Regions from separate parts of the Kosakonia oryzae genome, predicted to be linked through region 1. Evidence: predicted binding sites of a transcription regulator. Region 1 holds the regulator's gene; the other holds the start of a gene.

Region 1 (8,575 bases):
GTCAGGTTTTCCAGCACTTCCGCCAGCTCGGCTTTTTCCCAGCGCAGGAACAGCTCGGCTTTCAGCAGCGGATAGAGCAGCTCAACGTGGCGCAGAATATCGCTGCGGGAGATGGCGCGATGCTGGGTCACGATCGCCGCCATCAGCGACGGCAGCATCAGCATGTGGGCAATGTTGTTGCGGTAATAGGTCATCAATACTGCCTGCTCACGAGGCAGAATAATGATATCGCCGATGGTGTCTTTCTCGACTTCGAACTTGTTCATCTGCAACGCGTGGTCGATAAGCGCGTCGGCGCTGGCGGCAGGCGTTGTTGAATCCGGCGAGTAAGGCACATTGCGCATCAGTTCGAGGTAGCAACTGAGTTGTTCGGTTAACTGCTCACGCGTCAACGAACGCTGGCGCGAAGCCAGCAGCGCCGTACAGCACAGGTTCATGGCGTTAGCCGCACCGGCATTGTTAATGCGAACCATCAAATCGGCGGCAATGTTATTCACCGTCGGCGTCAGCCATGCCGGGCGAATCGCTTCGATGGGATCGATAGACTCGCGCCAATCCGGAACGTGGTGGTTCAGGTAGTTCATCAGCGGAATGGGTTCACCGAAGTTCACATAACCTTGCCCCAGGTTACGCAGCTTGCTCAGCCCGCGCACCATCTGCAGCAGGCTCTCTTTCTCTTTGGTAGCGCCGCGCAGCTCTTTCGCATAGGTACCCACCTCCATCACATGCTCATAACCGATATAGATCGGCACCAGCGTGATAGGGCGCGTACCGCCGCGCAGCATCGCCTGGATGGTCATCGACAGCGTACCGGTTTTCGGATCCAGCAAACGCCCGGTACGTGAACGACCGCCCTCGACGAAATACTCGACCGAATAACCGCGGCTGAACAGCTCGCCCAGATATTCGCGGAATACGGTGGAGTAGAGTTTGTTGCCTTTAAAGGTACGGCGAATGAAGAAGGCACCCAAGCGGCGGAAAATCGGCCCGGCGGGCCAGAAGTTCAGGTTGATGCCTGCGGCGATGTGCGGCGGCACCAACCCCTGGTGATAGAGCACATACGAGAGCAGCAGATAGTCCATATGGCTGCGGTGGCAGGGCACATAGACAATCTCGTGGCCGTCGTGCGCAAGCTGGCGCACGCGTTCGGCGTTGTGTACGTTGATCCCCTGATAGAGACGGTTCCAGGTAAAGCCGAGGATACGGTCGGTCAGACGGATCATTTCGTACGAGAAGTTGGCGGCAATCTCTTCCATTAGCGCGATAGCGTTTTGCTGCGCTTTGTCGTGAGAGATTTTTTTGCTGCGTGCTTCGTCTTCGACCGCACGGGCAATCGCTTTGGAAGAGAGCAGCTTATTGAACAGATCCTGACGCGCCGGCAGACGCGGCCCTACGGCGGCCAGGCGCTGTCGCGCGAAGTGCATACGCGCCACGCGCGCCAGTTTCTGCGCGATAATTTTATCGGTGCCGTGCTCGGTCGCCATGCGGCGCAGGGAGACGGGCGGCGAGAAGCGCACAAAGCTATCGCGGCCAAGCCAGGAGATAGCGAAGAATTTCTGGATACCGTTCAGCATGCGCAGCGGCGGATTAATCTCGCCTTTCTCACGCCCTGGAGAGCGGCCAAACATTACCGATACCGGCACCATTTGCACATCCAGATCCGGATGGCTGCGGTGTAAATCCAGGTAGTCGTGGAACAGTTTGATGGACTCTTCTTTCGGCGTGTAATAAGTAAACACGCGCGGACCGCCATGAATGAACACGAAACGCGGTAGCAGTACGCCGTCGATTTCCAGGGGTTCCAGCGGATCGGGCAGTTCGTGCGCCAGACACTGAGCACGCAACGTCATCAAATCTGCCTTAGAGTTATAAGGCAGCACGTACATAATAGGACGTGAAGTATCGAGACCCAGTTCCTGTGCAGGTTCTGCAGGTATCGATTTACTCTTTACCAGTACACTTAATGGTAAATTCAGTAATTTGTAGTAAATTCGTGGCCAACCGGACATAAAAGATGAAAAGCCTCTGGTTAATAATAGTGCCATTGCGCCGCAAGAATATCAGAAAGCGCATGTAATTTCTGTTGTACCTCAGTACGCTGATGTAGACATTGACGTTTATTACATAAAAAGGTTCTTTTCATGGCCAATAATACCACCGGAATTACCCGAATCATTAAAGCAGCAGGTTACTCATGGAAGGGCGTTCGCGCTGCATGGATCAATGAAGCCGCCTTCCGCCAGGAACTGTTAGCCGTTGTTTTAGCTATCATTATTGCTTGCTGGCTGGACATTGACACGGTCACACGGGTATTGCTGATTAGCTCGGTGTCGCTAGTAATGATTGTTGAAATCCTAAATAGTGCAATTGAAGCTGTCGTAGACCGAATTGGTACTGAATTTCACGAACTTTCCGGTCGGGCGAAGGATATGGGCTCGGCGGCAGTGCTGATGTCGATCCTGCTGGCGCTGTTTACCTGGATCTCGCTTCTCTGGGCGCATTTTCGATAACGCTTCCAGAAATCGATAACACCCTGGTTTTTTGCTTAAATTTGGTTCCAAAATCGCCTTTGACTGTATATACTCACAGCATAACTGTATATACACCCAGGGGGCGGGATGAAAGCATTAACGGCCAGGCAGCAAGAGGTGTTCGATCTCATCCGCGATCGGATCACCCAAACCGGTATGCCACCAACGCGTGCGGAAATCGCACAGCAATTGGGGTTCCGTTCCCCAAATGCGGCTGAAGAACACCTGAAAGCGCTTGCGCGCAAAGGGGTTATCGAAATCGTCTCCGGCGCATCGCGTGGTCTGCGTCTGCTGCTGGAAGAAGAAGAGGATATCGGTTTACCGCTGATTGGCCGCGTTGCTGCGGGTGAACCGCTGCTGGCGCAACAGCATATCGAGGGTCACTATCAGGTCGATCCCGATCTCTTCAAACCTCATGCGGATTTCCTGCTGCGCGTCAGCGGTATGTCGATGAAAGACATCGGTATTATGGACGGCGACCTGCTCGCAGTGCATAAAACGCAGGATGTGCGTAATGGCCAGGTGGTCGTCGCACGTATTGATGATGAAGTTACCGTGAAGCGTCTGAAAAAACAGGGTAACACCGTCGAACTGCTGCCGGAAAACAGCGAGTTTTCCCCGATCGTCGTCGATCTGCGCGATCAAAACTTCACCATTGAAGGGCTGGCGGTTGGCGTCATCCGGAATGGTACCTGGCTCTAACGCCTGTTCTTTCCGCAGCGACACATAACAACGTGGCGCTGCGTAATACAATTTTCCCCGTTGATTCGACATTGCCATGCCGTTGCTGAACGCATCTGACAGAGCACTGTGGCGGCTTGCGCTGCCCATGATCTTCTCCAATATCACTGTTCCGTTACTGGGGCTGGTGGATACCGCCGTGGTCGGGCACCTGGATAGCCCTGTTTACCTCGGTGGGGTGGCGATCGGCGCAACGGCAACCAGCTTTTTGTTTATGCTGCTGCTGTTTTTGCGGATGAGCACAACCGGTCTTACGGCACAGGCGTTTGGCGCAAAAAACGCACCTGCGCTGGCGCGCGCGCTGGTACAACCGCTGTTACTGGCGTTGTTGGCAGGTATGTTAATTATGCTGCTGCGTACGCCGCTCATCGATCTGGCGCTGCACATCACCGGCGGGAGCGAAGCTGTACTGGAACAAGCGCGGCGCTTTCTCAATATTCGCTGGCTGAGTGCGCCAGCGTCGTTGGGAAATCTGGTGTTGCTCGGCTGGTTGCTGGGCGTGCAGTATGCCCGTGCTCCGGTGATCCTGCTGGTGGTGGGGAATCTTCTCAACATTGTGCTCGACCTGTGGCTGGTGATGGGTCTGCACATGAATGTGCAGGGAGCCGCGCTCGCCACCGTTGTGGCTGAGTATGCGACGTTCGCCATCGGCCTGCTGATGGTGCACCGCGTGTTGGTGATGCGCGGCGTCCCCCTGTCTGTGCTTAAAAATGCCTGGCGCGGCGGTATGCGGCGCTTATTAGCGCTTAACCGCGATATCATGCTGCGCTCACTGCTTTTGCAGCTCTGCTTTGGCTCAATCACCGTACTGGGCGCGCGTCTTGGCGGCGAGACGGTCGCGGCGAACGCGGTGCTAATGATGTTTCTCACCTTTACCGCGTACGCGCTGGATGGTTTTGCCTATGCGGTCGAAGCGCATTCCGGGCAAGCCTACGGTGCGCGCGATGGCAGCCAATTGATGGAAGTCTGGCGAGCTGCGTGCCGCCAGGCCGGGCTGGTGGCGCTGTTCTTTGCGGCGATTTATGCGCTGGCAGGCGACAACATTATTGCCTTGCTGACTTCACTTCCTGCTCTGCAGACGCTCGCCGGGCATTACCTGTTCTGGCAGGTAATTCTGCCGCTGGTGGGCGTGTGGTGCTACTTGCTGGATGGCATGTTTGTCGGTGCCACGCGCGCTGCGGAGATGCGTAACAGTATGGCGATTGCCGCTGCCGGGTTCGCTGTCACGCTGCTGACGGTCCCGGTGCTGGGCAATCACGGTTTATGGCTGGCGCTGACCGTCTTTCTCGCCCTGCGCGGGCTTACGCTTGCCTGGCTGTGGCGTCGCCACTGGCGTAACGGCAGCTGGTTTTCCGACGCGAATCCTTCCTGATACTGCCAGGCTTTTTGCCGGTTTCCTCGTCTCGCTTATGCTGTTTTTAACTATCGTGGTGGTTAAAGATTCCGAATAAAAATCGATTGCCGGAATCCTTAACTACAATAATCAGTACGTTCAGCAGAACGATTACCTATTTAACCGAACGATAAGGAGTCAACGATGAATAAAGACGAAGTCGGCGGTAACTGGAAACAGTTCAAAGGCACTGTTAAAGAAAAATGGGGCAAACTGACCGATGATGATATGACCATCATCGAAGGTAAACGTGACCAGTTGGTGGGTAAAATCCAGGAACGTTACGGTTATGCCAAAGATCAGGCGGAGAAAGAAGTTACAGATTGGGAAACGCGTAACGACTACCGCTGGTAGCCTGCACATCCCCTCAATGTGCTAACCCTCTACAGGCTACTCTGCCCGAAGGTACAAGGATGTACCACCCCTCCAGCTGTTTTATTTACCGTTTCGTTCAAACAAAGATTAACGTGGCTTTTTCTTCACCTGAACGGTGTGGTCATGGTGGCAATGGTCGTGATGACGGCAGGACTCCACTTCGACACAGTCTGCACATAAGCCGTGAGCTTCAATCACATTATGCCGCAGAGCAAAGCCCATCTTTGCCGCCAGCGCATGCATAATATCTTCCACGCCTTCCGCCTGCTCTTCCTTTACCGAACCGCAGCGATCGCAAATAAACATTGCGGACGTGTGCGTCGGCTGGTCAAAAAGATGGCATAACACGTAGCTGTTTGTTGATTCGACTTTATGTACGAACCCTTGTTCCAGCAGGAAATCAAGAGCGCGGTACACCGTCGGCGGCTTGGCCTGCGGTTCGCTTTCACGCAGCAGATCGAGCAGATCGTACGCGCTGATGGCGCTTTGTTGCAGGCTGAGTAATCTCAACACTTCAAGACGCTGAGGAGTCAGGCGCACATTGCGCTGCACGCACAGCTTTTCAGCCTGCGCTAACATCTCTTGCGAAGTGGTCTTATCCATAGGCGCTCTCCGGGTGGGGAAATACAAGCCATACACTTTACCATGTCCTGCCGAAAACGCCGAGATCGTGGCCAGTAATCTCCATTTCACTGGATCGCTTCCCGAAATGGATTCCTTCATCTATAAATAGTGATAAGCGTCACTTAAAACAATAATATCCGGGTACTTACGGGTATTCCGGCAATTTAGCTTCTTTTTCTTACGTTATTCACAGCAATAGTGCATTCCTGTTTGTGCGAATACTTACAGGCTTAAAACTCATCTGGCTACGAGACGCATACTGTGGAAAAAAAACGTAAACTTTCGCTGGTCGCGATCGCTGTCTCCTTTTTTGTGTCAAATCAGGCAGGGGCAGCCAATACCTGGGCAGAAGCACGTAATGATGCAATGGGGGGAACGGGCGTTGCATCTGCGAACTATGGCAGCGGGCCATTAATTAACCCGGCACTGTTAGCAAAAGCAAAACCCGATGATGATATTACCGTCATCCTGCCGAGCGTACAGGCGCAAATTAGCGACAAAGATAATCTGCGCGACGAGATCGACAACATCAATGACAAAATCGATGGCTACAAAGATGTTGTCGATAACCTCACCGCTGCGGAAATTATTGCTAATCCGCTCGGTACGGTAAGGCAATTTCAGGGCGCCGCAGGCGATTTGGCGAATGAGCTGGAGTTTCTGAGAGGGAAAACAGCGCAGGCCAAAGCCGCCGCCGGTATCGCGGTAAGCATTCCCAACGATGTCCTTTCCGTGGCGTTTGTGACGAAAGCTTACGCCCATGCGCGTGTCACGTCGGCAATCGATCAGCAGGATATTGACTACCTGCGTAGTATTGAGAACAGCACCGCCGTCGCCGCCGGTGAAGCGCTAAAGGCGGTGGTATCACCGGATGGCAGCGACGAAATCACCAAAAACCTCAACTCAACCGCTTCAGGCCGTGCGGCTATCGTCTCGGATTACGGCATTGCGATGGCCCGCCAGTTTGATGTCGGTGGCGTACCGTTATCCGTTGGCGTGACGCCAAAATTACAGAAAACCTGGGTTTACAACTACACAGCCTCGATTTATGACTACAAAAGTAGCGACTGGAACAGCAGCCGCTACCGTACCGACGATACCGGCTTCAACGTGGATGTCGGCCTGGCTGCGGATTTCGGCGAGAACGTGACAGTCGGTTTGACCGGTACAAACTTGATCTCCCGTGACATTGATACCAAAGACATTCGTATCCGCAACGGCAGAACGGGCGATGTGGTGAGCTACAAAGATACTTACCAGATTAGCCCGGTCGTGACGGCGGGGGCGGCATGGCATAACGATCTGCTGACGCTGAGCGCCGACGGTGATTTAACCGAGACTAAAGGCTTTAAGAGCGAGAAAAATTCCCAGTATGTTGGCGTGGGTGCGGAAGTGCGTCCGCTGAGCTGGCTGGCCGTGCGTGCGGGTTACCGCGCGGATGTGAAAGGGGATGATAAAAATGTCTTTACCGGCGGTGTTGGATTTGCGCCATTTAACCGCGTACATATCGATTTGATGGGCCTGGTTGGCGAAGATGAAACCTGGGGGGCCGGGGCGCAACTTAGCGTGACTTTCTGATGAGTAACCGGAGGCTTTGCGCCTCCGGTTTTATCGGCACTTATTGGCCGGTGAGTTTGTTATAGCTGGTCATCAGGTTACGGTAATCAGGAATATGGTTGGAGAGCAATGTTGCCAGACCTTCCATATCATTGCGCCAGTCACGTTGTAATTCGCAAGCTGCGCCGAACCATGTCATCAGCTGTACGCCTGCCTGGGTCATCCGATCCCATGCAGCATAACGAGTAATTTCATTGAATGTTCCTGAAGCGTCGGTAATAACAAACACTTCATACCCTGCTTCAATCGCGGATAACGCCGGGAAAGCAACGCAGACTTCTGTCACCACTCCGGCAATAATCAGCTGCTTTTTCCCTGTTGCTTTGACGGCATTAACAAAATCTTCGTTATCCCAGGCATTGATATTACCCGGTCGGGCAATATAGGGCGCATCCGGGAATAGCTCTTTCAGTTCTGGAACCAGCGGGCCATTCGGTCCGGTTTCAAAGCTTGTCGTTAAAATAGTTGGCAACTTGAAAAATTTGGCCAGATCGCCCAGTGCCAGGACATTGTTTTTGAATTTATCAGGATCGATATCTCTTACCAGCGATAACAAACCCGCCTGATGATCGACTAACAAAACGGCTGCATCAGTTGTATCGAGACGAACATATGGTGTAGGCATAATTACTCCCTGTTTCGGTGGATAGGAGTTCACTGCTGCTGGGTGGGACTCCGTTTGCGTAAAAAAATATAGGTAGGGAGCCCCGCATCAACAAGTGAAGGGAGGTCTTTTCAGGCGTTTCACAATTATTGTGATACAATTGGAAACCTCATTGATTTATTGTTTTTGCTCACCGGCGGAATAGCGGTGAGTGCCCCCTCTTTTTTTGAAAATCAAAGCACGGTAATTCTGAAATGACTAACGGCAGCCAAGCCAGCGTAATGCCTGTAAATTCTGACAATCACTGGTATGGGCGGTTCAGCGTCGCACCGATGCTCGACTGGACGGACAGGCATTGTCGTTACTTCCTGCGCTTGCTGTCGCGCCAGACACTGCTTTACACCGAAATGGTGACCACGGGTGCCATTATTCATGGCAAAGGTGACTATCTGGCATACAGCGAGGAAGAACACCCGGTGGCGTTGCAACTGGGCGGCAGCGATCCGGCGCAGCTTGCGCACTGTGCGAAGCTTGCGCAAGTGCGCGGTTACGATGAGATCAACCTTAACGTTGGTTGTCCGTCAGATCGCGTGCAGAACGGGCGTTTTGGTGCCTGCCTGATGGGCGAAGCGCAACTGGTGGCGGACTGCGTGAAAGCGATGCGCGACGTGGTTTCTATTCCGGTGACGG
Region 2 (8,575 bases), 110 kb from region 1:
AAAAAACTGTCGCGGAAAACCTGGGTGAAGAAGACCTGCACGCCGCGCTCGGCCAGCAATTTCAGGTTGGTGCCGTTCTTTTCCAGCGCCGCAACATCGGAGACCGGAATACCGTAAATGCGCTCCATCACCAGCATATTCTGGCTACAGTAGTCGGAGTAGATTTCCGGCACGTACAGCATCGGGCTGTTTTCGAAATTACGCCGTAACTGAATCGCGTTGGCGGCTTCACGCAACAAATCCAGCTCATCGATCAGCGTTTTTTCATATTCCCGTACGACTTCACGCGGACGCAAACGACGACCATCCGGCAGCAGGCGCGGAACCCACGCCGCCAGGCGGTAAATAAGCTTAAGATCGGCTTTGATCACCGGCAGAATATCCGGGCGGATCACCTTGATCACCACCTCTTTGCCACTCTCTTTCAGCCGCGCGGTATGAACCTGAGCAATCGATGCAGACGCCAGCGGTTCAATCTCGAAGTCATCAAACCAGGTTTCAACCGGCAGATCGCCCATCGCTTTTTCGATTTGCTGTTTGGCGAGGTGCCCGTCAAACGGCGCGACACGATCCTGTAGCATTGCCAGTTGATCGGCAATCAGCGGCGGGAAAAGATCGCGACGAGTAGAGAGCATTTGGCCGAATTTGATCCACACCGGTCCCAGTTCCTGCAACGCAAGACGCAGCCGTTCTCCAAGTGCTTTATCCTTGTGCCGGTTAGGCATCCAGAACAGCATCCTGCGCCAGATCCGCAGCGGCAGGGTGATACGCATTCTGGGAATGAGCTCATCAAGCCCGTAACTCAAGAAAGTCTGGATGATGAAATAGAGCCGCCGCAGTTCACCTGGCGTCATTTGCCCTCCAGTTTATCCAGGCGCTGAGCTAATGCTTCCGTCGCACGTTCCACGGCCGCCGTCTCTTCTGCAAACCAGGCCACTTCCAGAGCGCCCGGCGCGACGCGCCACTCTTCGGTTAACACTTCAGCGACGTAGCGTTGTTGACGCTGAACGCCATGGCGCAGCAAGCGCGCGCCACCGCGCAGGAATTTACTAATACCCTCGGCAGCAATATCGCCCGTCCAGGGAGCAAGCACCTCAGCGGGATCAAACTCAGCGAGATCGGCAAGCGCCACCAGGTTTTGCACGACCTGGATATCCCCCTGAACTTCCAGCTCGCCGCTACGGATAAGCGCAGTGAGTTGTTGGCGATCGCGCAGTTTCGGCAATACCCGCAACTGGGTGATAACCGAACAGTCGGCCTCTCCTTCCCATTCGCTCAGGACGTCGATCTGCTGCTCGCTAAACACCAGCACAAACGGCGAGGAGAACTCCTGCAAAACAACGCGTAAAACTTTGCCGTACAGACGCTGACGCGCAGAAACCAGCGCGCTCTCGCGGTAGAGAAAGGTATTCAGCGCGCGTTCGATTCCGGCGGCCACCATCGGCTTAAAGGGCATACGCACTCCTGTCAGAATTTGTAGCCACGGTGCAGAGCAACAATACCGGCGGTCAGATTGTAGTAGTCAACGTTTTCAAAACCCGCGTCCTGCATCATCGCTTTCAGGGTTTCTTGATCGGGGTGCATACGGATGGATTCCGCCAGATAGCGGTAGCTGTCGGCATCGCTTGCCACCAGTTGGCCTATGCGCGGCAGAACATGGAAAGAGTACGCGTCGTACACTTTACTCAGCGGCTCAATAATCGGTTTGGAAAACTCCAGCACCAGAAGACGCCCGCCCGGTTTCAACACACGGAACATGGAGCGCAGCGCTTGCTCTTTTTCCGTTACGTTGCGCAAACCGAAAGAGATGGTAATGCAGTCGAAGGTATTATCCGGGAACGGCAGCGCTTCTGCGTTTGCCTGTACATACTCAACGTTACCGATAATGCCGATGTTGCGCAGCTTTTCGCGCCCCATTTTCAGCATTGAGTCGTTGATATCAGCCAGCACAACCTGCCCGGTTTCACCCACCAGACGTGAGAACTTAGCGGTCAAATCGCCAGTTCCGCCGGCCAGATCGAGAACTTTTTGCCCACGGCGTACGCCGCTGCAATCAATGGTAAAACGCTTCCATAAACGGTGAATGCCCATCGACATCAAATCGTTCATAACGTCATATTTTGACGCGACCGAATGGAAAACATGCGCCACCATGTCGGCTTTGTTTTCTTTGGCGACGGTCTGAAAACCAAAGTGTGTTGTCTCTTTTGAATCTTCCGCCATCTTAGTGCCTGCTATTTAAGAATTTGTTTGTGAAGTGTATCAGATTGGACGCAATTGCCCTACGATTCAACCGCCCGATGATGCCTTCGCGCCAGGTTCCTCATGCTGCGTTTCATCGTCTAACTGGTTGTCTTCATTATATTCGTTTACCGCTTCCTGCCCCGATCGCAGGCGAAACTCTTCATCCTGCGCCTGAGCTTCCGCCGTTAATTCTGGATTAATCTCACGCTTAATCTCAACGCCAAGGCCGCGAAATGCCTCCGCCTGCGCCAGCACATTGCCGCGCCCGGCAGTGAGTTTTTTCATCGCCTGGCGGTAGTTATCCTGCGCTTTATCCAGGCTCTGTCCGATGGACGACATGTCATCAACGAACAGGCGCATTTTGTCATACAGCCGACTCGCCCTTTCTGCAATCTGTTGAGCGTTGCGACTTTGATGCTCATAGCGCCAAAGGTTAGCGATGGTGCGCAGCGCTACCAGTAGCGTGGTAGGGCTGACCAGCATAATGTTATTCTTCAGCGCTTCCGTTATCAGTTCGGGCTGCCTGTCGAGGGCGATCAGGAACGCCGGTTCCACCGGAATAAACATCAGGACGTAGTCGAGGCTGCGCAGGCCGGGAAGCTGCTGATAATCTTTGCGCCCCAACAGGCGAATATGATTGCGTACCGAGGCGATATGCTCCTGCAGCGCGCCTTCGCGGGTAAATTCATCGTCGGCGTTGAAGTAGCGCTCGTAGGCCACCAGCGTCATTTTGGCATCAATCACGACATCCTTGCCCTGCGGTAAGCGCACGATCACATCCGGCTGCATACGCGCACGGCTGTCGTTTTCCAGGCTGACCTGGGTTTCATATTCGTACCCTTCGCGCAGACCGGACGCTTCCAGCACGCGGGTCAGCACCACTTCGCCCCAATTGCCCTGCGTTTTATTATCGCCTTTCAATGCGCGCGTCAGGTTGATGGCCTCCTGAGCCATCTGGGCGTTTAGCTGTTGCAGATTGCGGATTTCATGCGCCAACGTATGGCGTTCGCGCGCCTCCTGGCCAAAGCTCTCCTGCACCTGACGGCGAAAACCGTCGAGCTGCTCGCGCAGCGGCGTTAGCAGGCCGTTCAGGCTCTGGCGGTTCTGTTCATCCACCCGCCGGTTGCTCTGCTCAAAAATGCGGTTCGCAAGGTTTTCAAATTGTTCGCTGAGACGCTGCTCGCTGCTGTGCATCTGGCGTAGCTTCTCTTCCGCATGCAACTGGGTGGATTCCAGGCGGGTGGTGACTTCACGAAGATCGGCTTCCAGCGAGCTGTTGATATGCTGCAGGCTGCGCAGTTCGTTATTGAGTAGCTCGCACTCTTCACGCCAGTGCTCGCTCTGAACCAACTGCTGGCGGGTGGCGCTCAGTTCACTAAACACATCGCGTTGCTCGGCAAGTAATTCCGCCTGCTGCTGCGCCCCGCGCCAGCTTGCAGCCAGCCAGCCGACCAGTAATCCCGCCAGCGCCAGCGCTGCCATGACGATGATTGAAGTGTCCACCACGCCTCCTCCAGACCTTATTCTTACAAGCGGGAATTGTGCTGTATAAACGTCCAGTTGGGAAGGGCTTTTCCTGCGAGGCGCTACGCAGAAACGGAAAGGGATTTGTCAGGCCCGGTAAACGTAGCGTTACCGGGCACCGGGAGAGAGGAATTACAGCAGGCGACGTGCGGCTTCCACCACGATTTTCACGGCGTGGCTTTCGGTCTGTTTCATCGTTTCTGCGTTCGGGATCTCCTGCTGGGTACGATTCACAATCACCCCAGCCACCATCCCGGCGCGCAGTCCCTGGCTTGAACACATGGTCAGCAGCGTCGCGGATTCCATTTCATAATTCATCACACCCATTGATTGCCACTCTTCCATTGAGCCTTTAAAGCTTTTCACCACGCGCCCGGAGAATGTGTCATAACGCTCCTGGCCCGGGTAAAAGGTGTCAGACGATGCTGTTACGCCAATGTGTTTAGTTGCGCCAATCGCATCCGCCGCTGCAACCAGCGCCGTAGTGCAGGCAAAGTCGGCCACCGCCGGGTATTCCATCGGTGCAAAATGCAGGCTGGCGCCATCAAGGCGCACGGAGGCGGTGGTAATCAGTACATCGCCAACATTGATATGCGGCTGAATCGCCCCGGTTGTGCCGACACGCAGAAAAGTGCGGATGCCAAGCTGCGCCAGTTCTTCAACGGCGATAGACGTTGACGGACCGCCGATGCCGGTGGAGCACACAATAACCGGCTTGCCATCCAGTTCGGCACGCCAGCTGGTAAATTCGCGGTGAGATGCCAGTTTGACCGGCTCATCCATCAGCGCGGCGATCTTTTCCACACGCTCCGGATCGCCAGGGACAATGGCCAGCGTAGCCCCTTGTAAATCGTTTTTGGTGAGACCGAGATGAAAAACATCAGACCTGGACATAACAGGCTCCTTTGTGGTTGGTTTTATCAGGAGAGGCAAAAAGCCACTTTACAGAAGGCGCCCGCCTATTTTCGTGATTAACGTCACCATGATAGAAAGTGTTTGCATATCATTTCCATAAATTAGTGACCCAAGTCACATTACCATGCTGTATCTTACAACGCAGCAGCAAAGATAGTCGATGAAACGGGGATTTGCGCGCGCGCCAGGCCTTCCCGTCTATAGTTATTGAAGCGCTAATAAAAGGGTATGGAGAATGCCATGACAACCAACAAACAGCCGGGCTTTGCACCTGCAGCTTCGCCTCACGCTTCCACCATCGTGCACACACCGGAGGACGCCCTAATCGCAGGCGAAACCTCCATTCCCACGCAGGGCGACAGTATGCCTGCGTTTCACGCCCGCCCCAAAAATGCCGCTGGCCCGTTGCCGATCGTCATTGTGGTGCAGGAAATTTTCGGCGTACATGAACATATCCGCGATATCTGCCGCCGTCTGGCGCTGGAAGGTTACCTCGCCATTGCGCCTGAGCTCTACTTTCGCCAGGGCGATCCGAATGATTTCGCCGATATCCAGACGCTCCTGAGCGGGCTGGTCAGTAAGGTGCCGGATGCCCAGGTGCTGGCCGACCTCGACCACGTCGCCAGTTGGGCGGCGCGCAATGGCGGCAACGCACATCAATTGTTGATCACCGGTTTTTGCTGGGGAGGACGTATCGCCTGGCTGTATGCGGCGCATAACCCGCAGTTGAAAGCCGCGGTGGCCTGGTACGGTAAGCTGGTGGGAGAGAAATCGCTCAACTCGCCGCGCCACCCGGTAGATGTCGCGACCGATCTGACCGCGCCAGTGCTGGGTTTATACGGCGCGCAGGATACCGGTATTCCTCTCGAAAGCGTGGAAACCATGCGCCAGGCGCTGCGGGCAGCTAATGCTACTGCCGAGATTGTGGTTTACCCGGAAGCGGGCCATGCCTTTAATGCCGATTACCGCCCGAGCTATCACGAAGAGTCAGCAAAAGATGGCTGGCAACGCATGCTGGCATGGTTTGCCCAGTACAATAAAAAATAGTATCCGTGCCGGGGGAAACGCCCCGGCAAATAATAGAGACTTAAGATAAAACGCTAATATGAAAACACCCTTAATTTCTGACCGTATTAACAGCGAATGAAGGGAAACGGATTTATATGAAAGCTTCGTTTTGCATTAAGAAAAAGTTTGATGGGATCAAGAAAATTCTATTATCCTGGCAGAAATAAGCAATTGCACCTCAGAAAATACTCAACGCCAGCGTCAGTTAATAGTATGTATTTTAATGTCTTTTCAAATCTCAGCATAAAAAAACACCAATTCAAAAGATGATTTTGCTTTTTCGTAGTGACCAGATATTGAACTTTGCTGGTTTACCTATTCTTCGCTTCCATGCAATACTTTGGATACACCTTATTACAGGTAAACGCCTTTAATAAGATTATGCTTAGCGCATATCATAGAAGGAATTATTCACATTTTTTGACGGCACTAAATAATTGCACAGACCAGCACCATAAAATGGTACTGGACATAACAAAACCCGGGCAAAGCTCCGTAAAAAAAGATTCCTTCTGCGCAACTATTTAGCGTTTTTACTTATATTTTTATACAGGGTTGTCACGTGAGAAAAAATATTTCAGCATTGTCGCTTTTAGCCGTATCTGTTTGTTTTTTGCCTGACATCGCCTCAGCCGCATCCTCCCATTCTGTAACGTCGACCCAAACGTTTTCAGTCCGGCTTGGTGCCTCTCGTTTGATTTATGATCCTGCGTCCAACGGTACAACCCTGACGGTAACCAATCCGCAGGATTACCCCATTCTGATCCAGTCTCAAGCGCTGGATGAAAACAGGAAAAATAAAGCACCGTTTGTTGTAACGCCCCCGCTGATGCGCCTGGACGGGCAGCAGTCCAGCCGATTACGTATTGTGCGCACCGGCGGTAATTTCCGGGCCGACCGTGAAACGTTACAGTGGTTATGCGTCAAGGGAATTCCCCCCAAAGCGGGAGACGAGTGGGCAAAAGAGGAGGCAGATAAAGTCTCGCTGAACGTTCAACTCACTATCAATAACTGTATCAAACTGCTCATTCGTCCAGGCACGTTAAAAAGCCATCCTGACGATGCAGAAAATCGCCTGCAATGGCAGCAGCACGGCAATAAATTGACCGCAACGAATAACTCGCCGTTTTACATTAATATCAGCGCGCTAAAAATTAATGGCGTTACCGTACAGGACATCAAATACGTTGCGCCTTTCTCTTCGCGCGATTTCACACTGACTTCCGCAACAAAAAGTAAAAGAATTGAATGGAAGATCGTGAACGATTACGGCGGTGAAAGTCAGACCTGGCAAGCCAGCGTAGAATAACAATGCTATTTAATTCGCCACAGCATAGAAGCAAGCGTATTTATTATTCATATGTATATATGCAATTAACTTGCAGGTGCTGATTTATTGGCATCACTCTCGTTCAATAACAACGACGCGCGTTTTTACCCTTTTTTATTGTGCGTTTATCGAAGGGTAGCAGGCATATTTATGGCCACATTACTGTTTATAAAACAATAATATTCGATGTTGTTTGGCTCACATTTATATGACAGTAAAACAATATTATGTTCTGCCATTACTCTTTGTTGGGATAGCTGTTTGCACATGTTCACCCGCAAATGCGGCGGCAGAAAGCTGGTCATTTGATCCCGCGCTATTAGGTGGCGAAGAGGGAAGAAACGTTGATATCTCGGTTTTTAACGAAGGAAGCCAGCTACCTGGAATTTACCCGGTAGACATTTTGCTAAACGGCGTCGTGGTGGATTCCAGGGAGATGGTATTCCATCAGGCGCGAGATAAAAACGGCAAGCGTTTTCTGAAAACCTGCCTGACTGAAGCCCTGCTGACGCAATATGGCGTGAAAACAGAAGAGTACCCTGGTCTCTTTGTCGCTCGCGCTTCGGAGAAAACAACCGATGGCGAGACACTGCAATGTGCCACGCTGACAGCCATTCCGCAGGCGTCAGAAACATTCCAGTTTTATCAGCAGCAATTGTTGCTCAGTGTCCCGCAGGCGGCACTGCGCCCAAAGGTATCAGGTCTCGCACCACGGGAACTCTGGAATGACGGTATTCCTGCCCTGCTGATGAATTACCGTATAAATACAGCCCGTTCGGCATCATCAGGCAGCGGATCCTCAACGAATAGCACCACGTTCGCCCAGCTTGAGCCGGGAGTGAATCTTGGCGCCTGGCGTTTGCGAAATCTGACAACCTGGCAGAAAGAGAGTCAATCGCCAGGAAAATGGCAGACTGCCTGGACCTATGCTGAACGCGGATTATATGACCTGAAAAGCCGTCTGGCATTGGGGGATCGTTACACCCCGGCCGACATCTTTGACAGCGTTCCATTTCGGGGGTAATGGTTGGCTCCGATGAAGCAATGGTTCCCTATAACCAAAGAGAATTCGCCCCTGTTATTCGGGGGATCGCGCGCACGCAGGCCAGGATTGAAGTCAAACGCAGCGGTTATGTGATTTACAGCACCACCGTTGCGCCAGGGCCTTTTGCGTTGACAGATCTTCCCTCCGCCGGTGACGGCGGCGACTTACAGGTGACAATTTTTGAAAACGACGGCCGCCAGCAAAGTTTTATTGTGCCCTCTACCACGCCAGCTATCGCGCTTCGTGAAGGTTATTTCAAGTACAACCTGATGAGCGGTCGCTACCGCCCGTCAAATGGCGCGGTCAGCGATAGTTATGTCGTTCAGGCGTCCCTGATGTATGGGTTGCCATGGGGCATAACGGCTTACGGAGGTTTACAGAACGCAGCCCATTACAGCGCAGCATCGCTGGGGCTGGGGGTATCACTCAATAAGTTGGGCGCTATTTCG

Evidence for each region. The regulator LexA, encoded in region 1, represses DNA repair genes until DNA is damaged. The targets are predictions, from matches to a motif close to TNCTGTATGTACATACAGNA.
Region 2: a site for LexA is predicted at 3,787-3,806, ahead of rmuC (DNA recombination protein RmuC). Genes of this name have one in related genera too.

What each region holds. Positions count from the first base shown of each region.
Region 1 is NZ_CP014007.2:5,067,137-5,075,711, reverse strand. Features, by position in the region: gene plsB (glycerol-3-phosphate 1-O-acyltransferase PlsB) at 1-2,009, opposite strand, end outside; gene AWR26_RS24045 (diacylglycerol kinase) at 2,142-2,510, shown strand; gene lexA (transcriptional repressor LexA) at 2,619-3,233, shown strand; gene dinF (MATE family efflux transporter DinF) at 3,310-4,644, shown strand; gene AWR26_RS24030 (CsbD family protein) at 4,810-5,019, shown strand; gene zur (zinc uptake transcriptional repressor Zur) at 5,128-5,643, opposite strand; gene traF (conjugal transfer protein TraF) at 5,926-7,242, shown strand; gene ycaC (isochorismate family cysteine hydrolase YcaC) at 7,283-7,906, opposite strand; gene dusA (tRNA dihydrouridine(20/20a) synthase DusA) at 8,140-8,575, shown strand, end outside.
Region 2 is NZ_CP014007.2:5,173,882-5,182,456, forward strand. Features, by position in the region: gene ubiB (ubiquinone biosynthesis regulatory protein kinase UbiB) at 1-854, opposite strand, end outside; gene ubiJ (ubiquinone biosynthesis protein UbiJ) at 851-1,456, opposite strand; gene ubiE (bifunctional demethylmenaquinone methyltransferase/2-methoxy-6-polyprenyl-1,4-benzoquinol methylase UbiE) at 1,468-2,223, opposite strand; gene rmuC (DNA recombination protein RmuC) at 2,290-3,747, opposite strand; gene udp (uridine phosphorylase) at 3,901-4,662, opposite strand; gene AWR26_RS24525 (dienelactone hydrolase family protein) at 4,924-5,730, shown strand; gene AWR26_RS24530 (fimbria/pilus periplasmic chaperone) at 6,314-7,060, shown strand; partial or broken gene AWR26_RS24535 (fimbria/pilus outer membrane usher protein) at 7,290-8,575, shown strand, end outside.